4 regions of the Bacillus sp. UNC322MFChir4.1 genome follow, and region 3 is predicted to be linked to each of the others. Evidence: riboswitches for the same ligand, from Rfam matches in the RefSeq annotation. Region 3 holds a riboswitch; each other region holds the start of a gene.
What was found. Region 3 has a riboswitch for S-adenosylmethionine ahead of BR72_RS20670 (hypothetical protein). Riboswitches for the same ligand answer to the same signal wherever they lie in the genome.

Region 1 (3,144 bases), on a different contig from region 3:
AAGTAGCGCCAATCCCAATTTCCGTTAGTCCCTTCATTCCTTTTAAAGCGAAATGAAATCGATCGCCAACCCACGTACAAAGTCCACCGATAATTCCAACGAGTGCTGCTTCTGGTCCTAAACTTGCACCAAATATTAAAACAATAACAGCTGTTATTGTAGATTGATGTACAAAACGGTACTCAATCCTACCTGTTTTCTTATATTCACCCATTACCTCTGGCATTAAACGCGGGTATGTACCGAAGTATTTTTGCGAGAGTCCGACAAGAATACCACCAATTGTCGTTACAAAAATTGTGTAATACGGTGGTAATGCAAATTCTTTTGGTAAATATCCCCAAATAAACTGAATGCCGGCATTTGTGGTAACTAAAAATAACCAGACTGTAGCACCAACTATGGAACCTAGAAACATACCGTACATGATAAGTAAGGAATGCGTGCTTCTTCTAATCGTCATTTTTTATGTCTCCTTCATGTTATATGGTGTTATGACAAATTTAGAGATTCTGATATATATACTATTTGTATATCTTATCAGTAGTAGGCAATAAAATCTCGTTCCAAGGTGTAGAGAGAAAAAAGAAGAGAAGCAGAGGAGAGTGGAAAGCTTAATTGAGTGGTTTTTCTATCAGTGAGGGATGAAGAATCCCCCACTGAAGAAGGTTGTGTTAGTTATTGGCGAATAATCCCTTTAAAAGATCCTTCCAACACTTTTTTACCATGTTGATTAAAGCATTCTGCTTTTGAAACAGCAATGATTCGATCTGCTTGTTCTTCATGATGAACCAGTGTAACTTCACATCGAACGGTATCTTCGGTAAAGACTGGGCGTAAGAAAGTAAGTTCTACATCTCTTGCAATAAAATTTAAATCGCCGCCAATTTTCGTAGGCAATGTTGCAACTAGTAATCCTTGTACCATGACGCGGCCATGTTCATCTGGAACAACATGGTGATCACCAGCATCACCAGAAATTTTACTAAATAGATCTACATCTTCTCTCGTAAATGATTTTTCAAAAGTTAATATTTCCCCGACTTTCATGTATTAATCGCCTCCTATTCGTTTATGAATGAATTATCATTCATACCTTAAATTTTACAGAATATTCTTTGTTCGGTAAAGTTTGATAGTAAAGATAATAAAATATTTTAGGAACATTCAGAAAAATATTGACATGAGGTAATATTTTCTATAAAATCATCGGTAATTGAATAAGTCTTATCAAGAATAGGTGGAGGGAACGGGCCCTATGAAACCTTGGCAACAGCCGTAAATCGGAATTGTGCTAAATCCTGCAGGTATTTCCTGAAAGATAAGAAAGGCTACATGGCGAGCGTTTATCTAAACTGCTTCTTTCTTATTTTAGGAAAGAAGCAGTTTTTTATTTTTTATAAAAGAAAGGGGATTGCGAAATGGGGGAATCATGGGGAAAAGGAACGATTTGTGTGCAAGGTGGTTATACGCCGAAAAATGGTGAACCTCGTGTTTTGCCACTTTATCAAAGCACGACGTATAAATACGATACTTCTGATGATTTAGCGGCCCTCTTTAATCTGGAGGCAGAGGGATATATTTATACGCGTATTGGGAACCCAACGCTTGCGGCGTTTGAGCAAAAACTTACAGAGTTAGAAGGCGGCGTTGGTGCAGTTGCAACGGCATCAGGGCAGGCTGCAATTATGCTAGCGGTCTTAAATATTTGTGGCAGCGGCGATCATTTGCTCTGCTCATCAACAGTATACGGCGGTACATTTAATTTATTTGGAGTTAGTCTTAAGAAGCTAGGGATTGAGGTCACATTCTTTAATCCAAACTTATCTGCTGATGAAATTGTTGCCCTTGCAAATGAGAAAACAAAGCTTGTGTATGCGGAATCGCTTGGGAACCCAGCAATGAATGTACTGAATTTTAAAGAGTTTTCTGAGGCGGCAAAAGAGCTTGGGGTACCGTTTATTGTGGATAATACATTAGCGACGCCGTATTTATGTCATGCATTTGAACATGGTGCAAACATTGTCGTTCATTCTACAACGAAATATATTGATGGTCATGCAAGCTCACTAGGCGGCATTGTTATTGATGGCGGGAATTTTGATTGGAGTAAGTTTCCTGAGTTTGTTGAGCCAGATCCAAGTTATCATGGTGTGAGTTATGTGAAAAATTTCGGGCAAGCGGCATACATTGTGAAAGCTCGTGTACAGCTATTAAGAGATTATGGAAATTGTATGAGCCCATTCAATGCGTATATGACCAATGTTGGCTTAGAAACGTTGCATCTTCGCATGGAGCGTCATAGTCAAAATGCTCTAGCTGTTGCACAGTGGTTGTCTGAGCATGAACGCGTTGAGTGGGTCAATTATCCTGGACTTCAAAATAATGAAAACTATGAATTGGCACAAAAATATTTACCGAAGGGTGCGAGCGGTGTTTTAACATTTGGAATAAAAGGGGGTCTTGAGTCTGCTAAACAGTTTATTGGTAATGTGAAGCTAGCGACATTGGTGACGCATGTTGCAGATGCAAGAACTTGTGTCATTCATCCGGCAAGCACAACGCATCGCCAGCTTACGGAAGAACAGCAGCGTTTGGCTGGTGTGACGTCTGATTTGATTCGGTTATCGGTTGGTATTGAAGAAGCGGCGGATATTATTGCTGATTTAGAAGCAGCACTTTCTGGAGGAAAACAATATGCCGATCATCATTGCTAAAGATTTACCCGCTCGTAAAATATTGCAAAATGAAAATATTTTTGTGATGACGAAAGAACGAGCAGAAACACAAGATATTCGTGCTTTGAAGATTGCTATTTTAAATTTAATGCCAACAAAGCAAGAAACAGAAACGCAGTTGCTTCGTTTAATTGGTAATACACCGCTTCAACTTGATGTCCATTTCCTTCATATGGAGTCCCATACAGCAAAAAATGTAGCGCAGGAGCATTTAACAAGCTTTTATAAAACATTTCGTGATATTGAAGGAGAAAAGTTTGACGGGCTCATCATTACTGGTGCTCCGGTTGAAACACTTCCTTTTGAAGAGGTAGATTATTGGGAAGAACTGAAGCAAATTATGGAGTATTCCAATGCACATGTCACATCAACGCTTCATATTTGCTGGGGGGCGCAAGTAGGATTG
Region 2 (3,144 bases), on a different contig from region 3:
CTCGCGTTTCACTAGGCTCTAAATAATATGCAGAAAATTTCTCTTTTTCAATTCGTTTCACAAGTGTAATAGTTCCTCCTACATATACATTAGGACGATCATATAATTTCTTCACACCCGGATGTTCGTCTTCTACCGTTTTATAGACAAGGAATGCTTCTTTTTCTTTATTTGGCGTGTAAATCTCTTCAACTTGAATCACACCATAAGTCACTCCTTCTTTTACAAGCCTAACTTCTTCTCCTACTTGCAATTCTTTCGCTTTTTCTTCTGTTATAGGCAATGTAATGGGAATGCTCCATACTTCTCCATCTGTTAATCTCATTTCCGCTACTACAGACTCATAATCACTTTCCCCTAAAAAACCAGTAAGCGGGCTATATCCACCGATAGCGATCAGTTCTAAATCACTTAACGCCACCCCATCTAACTCAATTTCCTTTACGATATGTGCGGTTTCATACGTTGTATCAATTCGATTCACTATTGCTTTTGTATCACTCATTCTCGTCTCCTCCTTTTTTATCCCGCATTAACGGGCAGTAATACTCCCGCCTCAAAATTCAGCAAAAGCAAAGAAGTTAGGCGGGAGATAAACTGCCCGTAAAAGCCCGATTGGTTCAACTAATAATCAGTGGGGGATGAAGAAAACCCCCACTGATTAAAGTTTCACTTTATCAGCTTTTATCGATATGAAGACCGCATTCCGTTTTTGTCATGCCAGCCCACCGTCCATCTCTTAAATCACTGCCTTCTTGTACTCGTACTGTGCACGTTTCACATCCGATGCTCGGATATCCAATATCATGAAGTGGATTGTATGGCAAATTATGCTTGTATACATAACGCCAAACCTCTTTCCAAGTCCAATGAATAAGCGGACAAATTTTAACAAATTGAAATCGATGATCTTGATTAATAAACTGCGTATTTTTTCTCGTTTCAGACTGCTCTCTTCTTAAACCTGATATCCATGCTTTCCTACCTGTTAGTCCTTCTTCTAACGGCTTAATTTTTCTTAATTGACAACAAAGGTTTGGATTATGTTCCCATAATTTATCACCATGCTCTTTAGCTTGTTCTCCAAGTGTAAGGTTCGGTTGCTTTTCAATAATATTCAACTGAGGAAATCGTTCTCGTACTTTTTTAATTAAGTCATACGTTTCTTGAAAATGAACATTTGTATCTAAAAATACAACATTTGCAGATGGATTTACTTGGTTAATAATATGCAATAAGACCATTCCTTCTACCCCAAAACTGCATGCATACACAATATCCTGCCTATAATGTTCATAGGCCCAGCGCACCGTCGCTAAAGCACCTTTCGTTTCATCATCCTCTGGAAATGAAACAAAATTATCTTGCCAATTTTCATACGTTAACATCGTTCTCCTCCTACATATAAATCATATAAAAAGGCGGCTTTAATCTATTTTTAATAGATTAAAGCCGCCTCTAGTTTTTCTAGTCAGCATGCTTATTTCAAACGTACTTTTTCACTTTTTTCAAGTTGAATCACTTTACCATCTTGCACAACAATTGTAATTGAACCATATTTCATATCAGCAAGCATCGCTTGAATCTTACTTGCTACTTCCTCAAATTGTTCGCGTCTCCCCATGAACAGCCCCCCTTTTTTCATAAAAAAAATCTTTCCCATTTCGAAAAGACTGTTCCGGTAACGTATCTACCTTATCTTCCAAAATGGATTCCATTTTGCTGGAAGTAGCACCTTACTTTTATAAAGTAGGTTGCCGGGCTTCTTCGGGCCAGTTCCCTCCGCCGCTCTTGATAAGAATTTAATTATATCTTCACTTTAACACAATTCTGAATTTTTTCAATCCTAGTTTTCCGATAAAATTTATTTTTTTAAGAAGAAGGAGTTATTCACCTAAAAAACTCCTTCTTGGGCTAACCATCAGTAGCGGGATGAAGTCGTCATTGATAGAAGTTTCATTTTATACAAATTCCTTTATACGTATGCGATCGTTCCCGATAATATTCTCATACGATTCTCTCTCAACAACAACATGAGATTTTCCACTTTTCACAAACACAACTGCTGGTCGACGAATACGATTATAATTATTCGCCATGGAATAACCATATGCCCCTGTACAAGAAATAGCCAAGAGATCACAAGAAACAACTTTTGGGAGCGCGACATCCCAAATGAGCATATCGCCGCTTTCACAACACTTCCCTGCAATGGAAACCACTTCTTCGGCAGATTCATTTGCTCGGTTTGCTAGCAATGCTTCATAACGAGCTCCGTAAAGTGCTGGTCGAAGGTTATCTGTCATACCCCCATCAACCGATACGTACTTGCGAATGCCTGGAATATCTTTAGTTGCACCCACTGTGTACAAAGTTGTTCCTGCATCACCAACAATACTACGACCTGGTTCTACCCAAATTTCTGGCAGTGGGTATCCATAAGCTGTAAACTGCTCGCGTACTGCATCTGTTACAGCTTGCACATAATCACCAAGAGCAAGCGGGGTATCTCCTTCCGTATAACGAATTCCAAAGCCACCGCCTACATTTAATACGGGAGCTACGTAATCCGTTTCTTTTCTCACTAATTCTAAAAATTTGTGAAGCACTTCAATTGCACGAACAAATCCTGCTGTTTCAAAAATTTGCGATCCAATATGAGAATGAATTCCTAACACATGGTAATTTGATTTTTCTAATGCACTTTTCATTGCTTGTAATGCATGCCCCGTTGAAATACCAAAACCAAACTTGGAATCATCTTGACCTGTTGTAATATATTCATGTGTATGCGCTTCTACTCCTGGAGTCACACGAAGTAGAACACTGACAACTTTTCCGTATTCTTTTGCCAAATCATGCAATATTTCTAGTTCCAAAAAATTATCTACAACGAAACACCCAATGTTAGCTTCTAGCGCCATTCTTATCTCTTCTTCTGTTTTATTATTGCCATGGAAATGGATACGTTCAGCCGGAAATCCTGCTTGCAGCGCCGTATATAACTCTCCGCTAGACACAACATCAAGCGACATATTTTCTTCTGCAGCTAGTCGGCACATTTCCATGCACAAGAACGCTTTGCTTGCATATGCTACTTGATAAGAGAACCCACTCTCTCTAAAAGCACGATGAAATGCACGA
Region 3 (3,144 bases):
CTCACTCTATAATTGAAGAAATTAAACAAATTAACCAATACGAACTCCCAGTTGGGGATGGTGAGGAATATTCTTATCATGATCAGTGGTGGATCTCCCATAACGAACAAAATGCATTTGAAGTACTTGGCAGTTATGGACAAAGGTTATATATCGATCCAACTGCACATATGGTTATCGTTCATTTTTCTTCTAATGCCAATCATACTGGAGAAATACAATTTGCATATAGTGATATGTATTTACAAATCGCTGAATACTTACAGAATAAGCTCTCTAATTAAGTTTATACTTTCGAAGTTTTCGTTACGAAAAGGAGTTGCCTTATGACAGCTCCTTTTCTATAATTGTAATTACATATTCCCATTGTTCTTCTGAAAAACATAACGGTTTTAACTGAAATACCATAGAACAAATCTCTTCTATATAATGGACATTTCCCTGTAAAAATTCCCATCGGAGCACCTTAGGTATATACAAATCTGCAACTTGTTCACTTTGTTCTACTAAAATGTCTACTTCTCTCTGACAAACACCTCTTATAAGATACCCTTCTCGCACTTCTTGTTTAACTTTAGAATATTGCTTACTTTTCTCCCTTATACAAAATAAACAATCAAGATAAGAGCAAAACAAATCATCTTCTCTTTTACATACATTCGCAATTTTGCAGATCAGTTCCCTATTTTTCATAATCTTGTTACCTTTTCATATTCCTTTTGTAGCCATTTCTCTCTTTTTTCTTGTTTATAATTTTTCACTTGTTTCAAAAGTGCACCGCTGAAGCTATATGGATTTGGATGTGCATATACAATTAATATGTTCATTGCAAACGACACCTTCCTTTAATTCCCTTTTGACTTTTTCTATACTCACATGCTATTCTAATACATGTCAAAGGGCAAGCCTCTTTGACAAAACAACTGACACCTATTCGGCGATGGTGTCTTTTTTATTTGTTAGCCGAAAACGCCCATCTTTCGGGGGCACATTTAATTTTTTGACACTACACACTCAGCACCATTTCCTTGTAAAAAGACTGCATAACACAGTCTTTTTATCTACATAACTCTTTTCAAAAAATGAATTTCCAAGCAAATATTACTATAAAAAAGGGAGAATAACTCCCTCTATGTTATTTTACCATGTAGTAAATCCCCTTATCATCTATACATTCATGTTGCTCTGCTAAAGTAATTTTCCCATCCAACTTTAACTCATCTAGCAGTCGCAGTATGTAAAATTGCTGCAACATCTTCTTTGCAAATTCCCCTTTATGTTCAGTAGCAATATGTTGTTGAATATCCAATAATGTAATCGGCTTTTCCTTTTCTTCCATATATTTATAAATCGCATTACGTAGTGTAATATATTTCTCAAGTGTCATCGTATGCTTGCTCCTTTCTTCTCGTTGTCCATCTTTCATTATCGGTTTTTTTGCAATAAAAAAACCTCTTCGATAAGAAGAAGCGGATTATATCTCTTCCTTCTTATCTTTCAGAACAAAACTGTTCTGCTGGAATTAGCACCTGCATCGCGGTTGCTGGGTTTCATTGGGCCAGTCCCTCCACCTCTCTGGATAAGAAAATATTCACTTTATCTTTTACTATAATGAACACAGCCAAAAAAGGCAATTCTCATCATAATAATCAGGATTTGTTTTTTGAAGTGCGCTGATATTTTATTCCATTTTGTTCATACTAAAAATGTAAAAGACCAAAGGAGGCACAGTCATGCAAAAAAATGCACGTGGTCACGTTCAAGATTCTTGTCAAGCATTACACGAAGCAAAGAATTGTTTACAAAATGCCTTACAAACAGTTGAGAAATCAGATAATCGTCAACGCATTGAACAATCTTTACAAGCTGTTCAACATGCACTGCTTCAATGTGATAGTACAGCTGAAGTTTTATCTCAAGATTGAACTCCCTCCACCTACCGTGCACTTCTGCACTTTGCGCGCTTGAGGTGGGGGGCTTCTCGCCAGATATGATAAACCTTATACCTCCATATTTTCAAATTCTACACCTCAAAATGAATTTATATAAATAAAAAAGACACTTCTTATAATAAAAATAAGAGGTGTCTCAAAAGGCAAACGAATATGTAAGTCGCGATCCTACTGTATATATTTATGCCTTACAAGAAAACTTTATTCACTATATACGTAAGTGAAATTTCGCATAAAAACTGCATTGGGTGCCGCATAAACACATTTAGCACTTCTGTTGCTTTCTTATATTATTTCCTACTGATGAATTTCTGTTTTACATACAATTACACCATCTTCGTCAACATAAACATAATTTCCTGGAATCCATGAAACTCCGCCAAAAGACACTGGAATATTTGTTTCTCCCTTCCCTTCTTTCACACTTCGCTTTGGCATCGTTGCAATCGCTAAAATGCCAAGTTCGATATTCCGAAGCTCCGCACAATCACGAACGCATCCATAAATAATTATGCCTGCTAAATTCCGCTGCCTTGCTATGTTTGCTAAGTTATCACCAAGTAATGCACAATTTGTTGAACCTTCTCCATCTACAACTAATACCGTTCCCTCTGGTACCATCTCTAGCGCCATTTTTACGAGTACGTTATCATCTTTAACCTTTACTGTCTCGATTTTCCCATGAAACTGCTTCTTCTTTCCATACGATTGAAGTAATGGCTTACATACTTGTACTTCTGTTTCATTCGCATCATAAAGATCAGTTGTTCTCCACATCATGTTCCCTCTTTCCTTTTCACGATTTATGTTACATATTCTTGTCCTTTCTTCTTTTCCCTGTCTTAATTGGCGAAATTTTGTATACTAATAAAGAAGAAATAAAAAAGGAAGTGTGTAACATGAGTAGTAAAACAAATGCTTGTCGTTTTTTAGATAAGCACAAAATTGCATATACAGTTCACGAATATGAATGGGATGAAGAAAACTTAGATGCAAAACATGTCGCTGAGCAAGTTCATTTGCAATTAGAACAGGTCTTTAAAACACTCGTCCTTCGCGGCGATAAAACCGGGGTAATTATGGCTTGTATCCCTTCGCATAAAGAGCTTAATTTAAAAGCGTTAGCATCTGCAAGTAAAAATAAAAAAGTTGAAATGGTTGCAATGAAAGAAATACTTGGATTAACAGGATA
Region 4 (3,144 bases), on a different contig from region 3:
GTTGCACCAGGAAAATCACCAACCCTCGCAGGGTCTCCGGTTAATGCCAATACTTCCTCCATACCGAGCGCTGCTAATCCAAGTAAATGAGACTGCAGCCCAATCACATTATGATCACGACATGTTAAATGAGTTAATATCGGGATATCGTATTTTCTTAATAACGCTCCCATTGCCATATTTGATAAGCGAGGCGATGCTAAAGAGTTATCTGCTAACGTAATAGCATCTGCTCCAGCACGCTTCAACACTTTTGCTCCTTCAAAAAACCTCTGTGTATCCAACGTTTTAGGAGGATCTAGCTCAACAATCACCGTCGTTTCCTTTTTCGCTTTTTCTGCTAATGTAATTCGATCTGCTACATTTACACGCTGCGCAGTTATAACCTCTGCACGCTTTACAACTTCTTTTGCTGTTACAGGACGCTCATTTCCAAGCGCTCGCTTCATTGCCTCAATATGGGCAGGAGTTGTACCACAACAACCTCCAAGTAGCCTAACGCCTTGCTTAATAAATTCCGGCACCATCTCTTCAAAATAAGCCGGACTTCCTTCATATACGTAACGGCCCTCTACATATTTAGGGAGACCAGCATTTGGATACGCAGATAAGTAACCATATTTAGGGATTTCTATCGTTTTAAAAGATTCGATCATACGAAGCGGTCCTAACTGACAATTTAATCCGACCACATTTGCACCATACTCTATAATTTGCTTCAATACATCATCTACACTATTTCCGTTTTGAGTCGTACCAGCTTCGTGAAGAGCAAGCTGCGCAATAAGAGGGACATTTGTTTGTTTACGTAATACCTTCACTGCATGAAGTAATTCAAACTCATCGTAAAACGTTTCTAATAATAGCCCATCCACACCTTCTTCTAGCAGGGCATCCGCTTGTTCTAAGAGCATAAACTCACGCTCCATATCAGTAGTTGTAACTGCCCCAATATGTTTCATTCCACCGATTGTTCCAACGATTGCATTTTTTTCTGTCACTGCTGCTTTTGCATGTCTTACAGCAGCCCGGTTAATTTCCTTTACGCTATCCTCAAGACCGTACATGCGAAGTTTCCCTTCATTTGCTCCGTATGTATTGGTTTGAATGACATCTGCTCCTACTGCAACATATTGTTTATGAATCGAAATAATCCGCTCTGGTTCAGATATATTCAATTCTTCAAAGCAGCTTTGTAAACCATGAGAATACAGAAACGTTCCCATCGCTCCGTCCCCAATGACAATTCCTCTTTGCAATAAATCTAGTAGTTTCACATGTCTCCCTCTCTTCTTTCAATATAAAAACCCCCTCTTCTCAATGAAGAGGGGGACAGCGTTTTATCCTCCTCTTATCATTCAGAACGCTTTGTTCCGCAGGTCTTAGCACCGTTTCAAACATATAATTTGAAGGTTGCTGGGTTTCACAGGGCCTTTCCCTCCACCACTCTTGATAAGAGTTATATTCATTTATGATTTCAAAAAGCAAACATCGTCCGTTCACTTATTAGCAATCTTTGTTAATTTTCTCACTAATTTAGCATGTTAAAATATGAAAGTCAACAAAAAGAAAGAAAAATAAAATTATTCAAAATATAGTTGCATTTCTTTCTAAATTTGTTGTAAAGTAAAAAACATAATCAAAAACTTCATATTTCGAATTCTTATCGAGAGAGGTCGAGGGACTGGCCCTTTGACGCCTCAGCAACCATTAACAAACTTTTTATTTGTTAATAAGGTGCTAATTCCAGCGAATTGAGAAATGATTTGACAGATAAGAAGAAGACTATATTTGTCGTATATAAGCCTTCTTCTTAGAAGGCTTTTTTTGCATACAAATCCAAATTTTAAAAAACAAAAACCATTCTTTTTCGATGAGCGAGGGCATCTAGCCGCGCATAGAAGCAATCGGACCTTCTTCTGCCACACGTAAAATGCAAACAAAAAGAGAAAGCAAGTGCAGGCTCTTTTTTTCTTCATACCAACAATCTAAATGTCGAAAAATCAAAATGGATTTACCTGTTTAAGGAGGAATTCTATTATGTCTACAATGGAAACAAAGCTTGCCCAAATTGGAAATCGCAGTGAAACAACAACTGGAGCAGTCAATCCACCAGTTTACTTCTCCACTGCTTATCGCCACGAAGGAATTGGGAAGTCAACAGGGTTTGATTATTCCCGAACTGGAAATCCAACGCGCCTTCTATTAGAACGTGCGATCGCTGACTTAGAGCACGGCGAACAAGGCTACGCCTGTAGCTCAGGAATGGCCGCTGTTCTTCTTGTCCTTTCATTATTCTGCTCTGGTGACGAACTGATTGTATCTGAAGATTTGTACGGCGGAACATATCGTTTATTTACAGAACACGAGAAAAAATGGGATGTTCGATGTAGATATGTAGATACGCAGCATATAGAAGAAATTGCAAAAGCCATTTCACCGAAAACAAAAGCCATTTTCATCGAAACACCAACAAATCCACTTATGCAAGTAACAGATATTGCCGCAGTTGCTGCCGTTGCAAAACGTCACGACTTGCTCCTTATTGTTGATAACACATTTTACACACCGTATTTACAACAACCATTAACAACAGGCGCCGACATTGTCCTGCATAGCGCTACAAAATATTTAGGCGGTCATAACGATGTATTAAGTGGGCTCGTTGTTGCAAAAGGAGTAAAATTATGCGAAGAACTCGCTCACTACCACAACGCATCTGGAGCTGTGTTAAGCCCGTTTGATTCGTGGCTTTTAATACGCGGCATGAAAACATTAGCACTGCGCATGAGGCAGCATGAAGAGAATGCCAAAGCAATTGTTGCCTATTTACAAGGAGAAGAAGCGATAACTGATGTGTATTATCCAGGAAAAGGCGGCATGATCTCTTTTAAACTGCGAGAAGAGTCGTGGGTTGATCCGTTCTTACAATCTCTTTCTCTTATTACGTTTGCAGAAAGTCTTGGCGGTGTAGAAAGCTTTATTACATACCCCGCAACACAAACACACGCCGATATACCAGAAGATATTCGCACAGCACGAGGCGTTTGTAATCGTCTGCTCCGCTTCTCCGTAGGAATTGAGAACCAAGATGATTTAATTCAAGACTTACAGCGATCATTAAAACGAGTAAAAGAAGGAGTG

Region 1: another riboswitch for S-adenosylmethionine. It lies ahead of BR72_RS15720 (bifunctional O-acetylhomoserine aminocarboxypropyltransferase/cysteine synthase); the one in region 3 lies ahead of BR72_RS20670 (hypothetical protein).
Region 2: another riboswitch for S-adenosylmethionine. It lies ahead of BR72_RS25845 (YezD family protein); the one in region 3 lies ahead of BR72_RS20670 (hypothetical protein).
Region 4: another riboswitch for S-adenosylmethionine. It lies ahead of BR72_RS02540 (methionine biosynthesis PLP-dependent protein); the one in region 3 lies ahead of BR72_RS20670 (hypothetical protein).

The regions. Positions count from the first base shown of each region.
Region 1 covers NZ_JQKQ01000045.1:15,040-18,183, reverse strand. Annotated here, with positions in the region: gene BR72_RS15730 (chloride channel protein) at 1-463, opposite strand, end outside; gene BR72_RS15725 (hotdog family protein) at 679-1,050, opposite strand; SAM riboswitch class I at 1,225-1,328, shown strand; gene BR72_RS15720 (bifunctional O-acetylhomoserine aminocarboxypropyltransferase/cysteine synthase) at 1,422-2,717, shown strand; gene metA (homoserine O-acetyltransferase MetA) at 2,698-3,144, shown strand, end outside.
Region 2 covers NZ_KN050809.1:184,805-187,948, forward strand. Annotated here, with positions in the region: gene sat (sulfate adenylyltransferase) at 1-505, opposite strand, end outside; gene BR72_RS18185 (phosphoadenylyl-sulfate reductase) at 678-1,388, opposite strand; gene BR72_RS25845 (YezD family protein) at 1,481-1,624, opposite strand; SAM riboswitch class I at 1,693-1,801, opposite strand; gene lysA (diaminopimelate decarboxylase) at 1,962-3,144, opposite strand, start outside.
Region 3 covers NZ_KN050811.1:12,349-15,492, forward strand. Annotated here, with positions in the region: gene BR72_RS20660 (serine hydrolase domain-containing protein) at 1-284, shown strand, start outside; gene BR72_RS20665 (hypothetical protein) at 325-693, opposite strand; gene BR72_RS26525 (NAD(P)H-dependent oxidoreductase) at 690-827, opposite strand; gene BR72_RS20670 (hypothetical protein) at 1,136-1,387, opposite strand; SAM riboswitch class I at 1,488-1,586, opposite strand; gene BR72_RS20675 (hypothetical protein) at 1,734-1,925, shown strand; gene rraA (ribonuclease E activity regulator RraA) at 2,250-2,729, opposite strand; gene ybaK (Cys-tRNA(Pro) deacylase) at 2,852-3,144, shown strand, end outside.
Region 4 covers NZ_JQKQ01000001.1:490,942-494,085, forward strand. Annotated here, with positions in the region: gene BR72_RS02535 (bifunctional homocysteine S-methyltransferase/methylenetetrahydrofolate reductase) at 1-1,277, opposite strand, end outside; SAM riboswitch class I at 1,349-1,459, opposite strand; SAM riboswitch class I at 1,661-1,780, shown strand; gene BR72_RS02540 (methionine biosynthesis PLP-dependent protein) at 2,041-3,144, shown strand, end outside.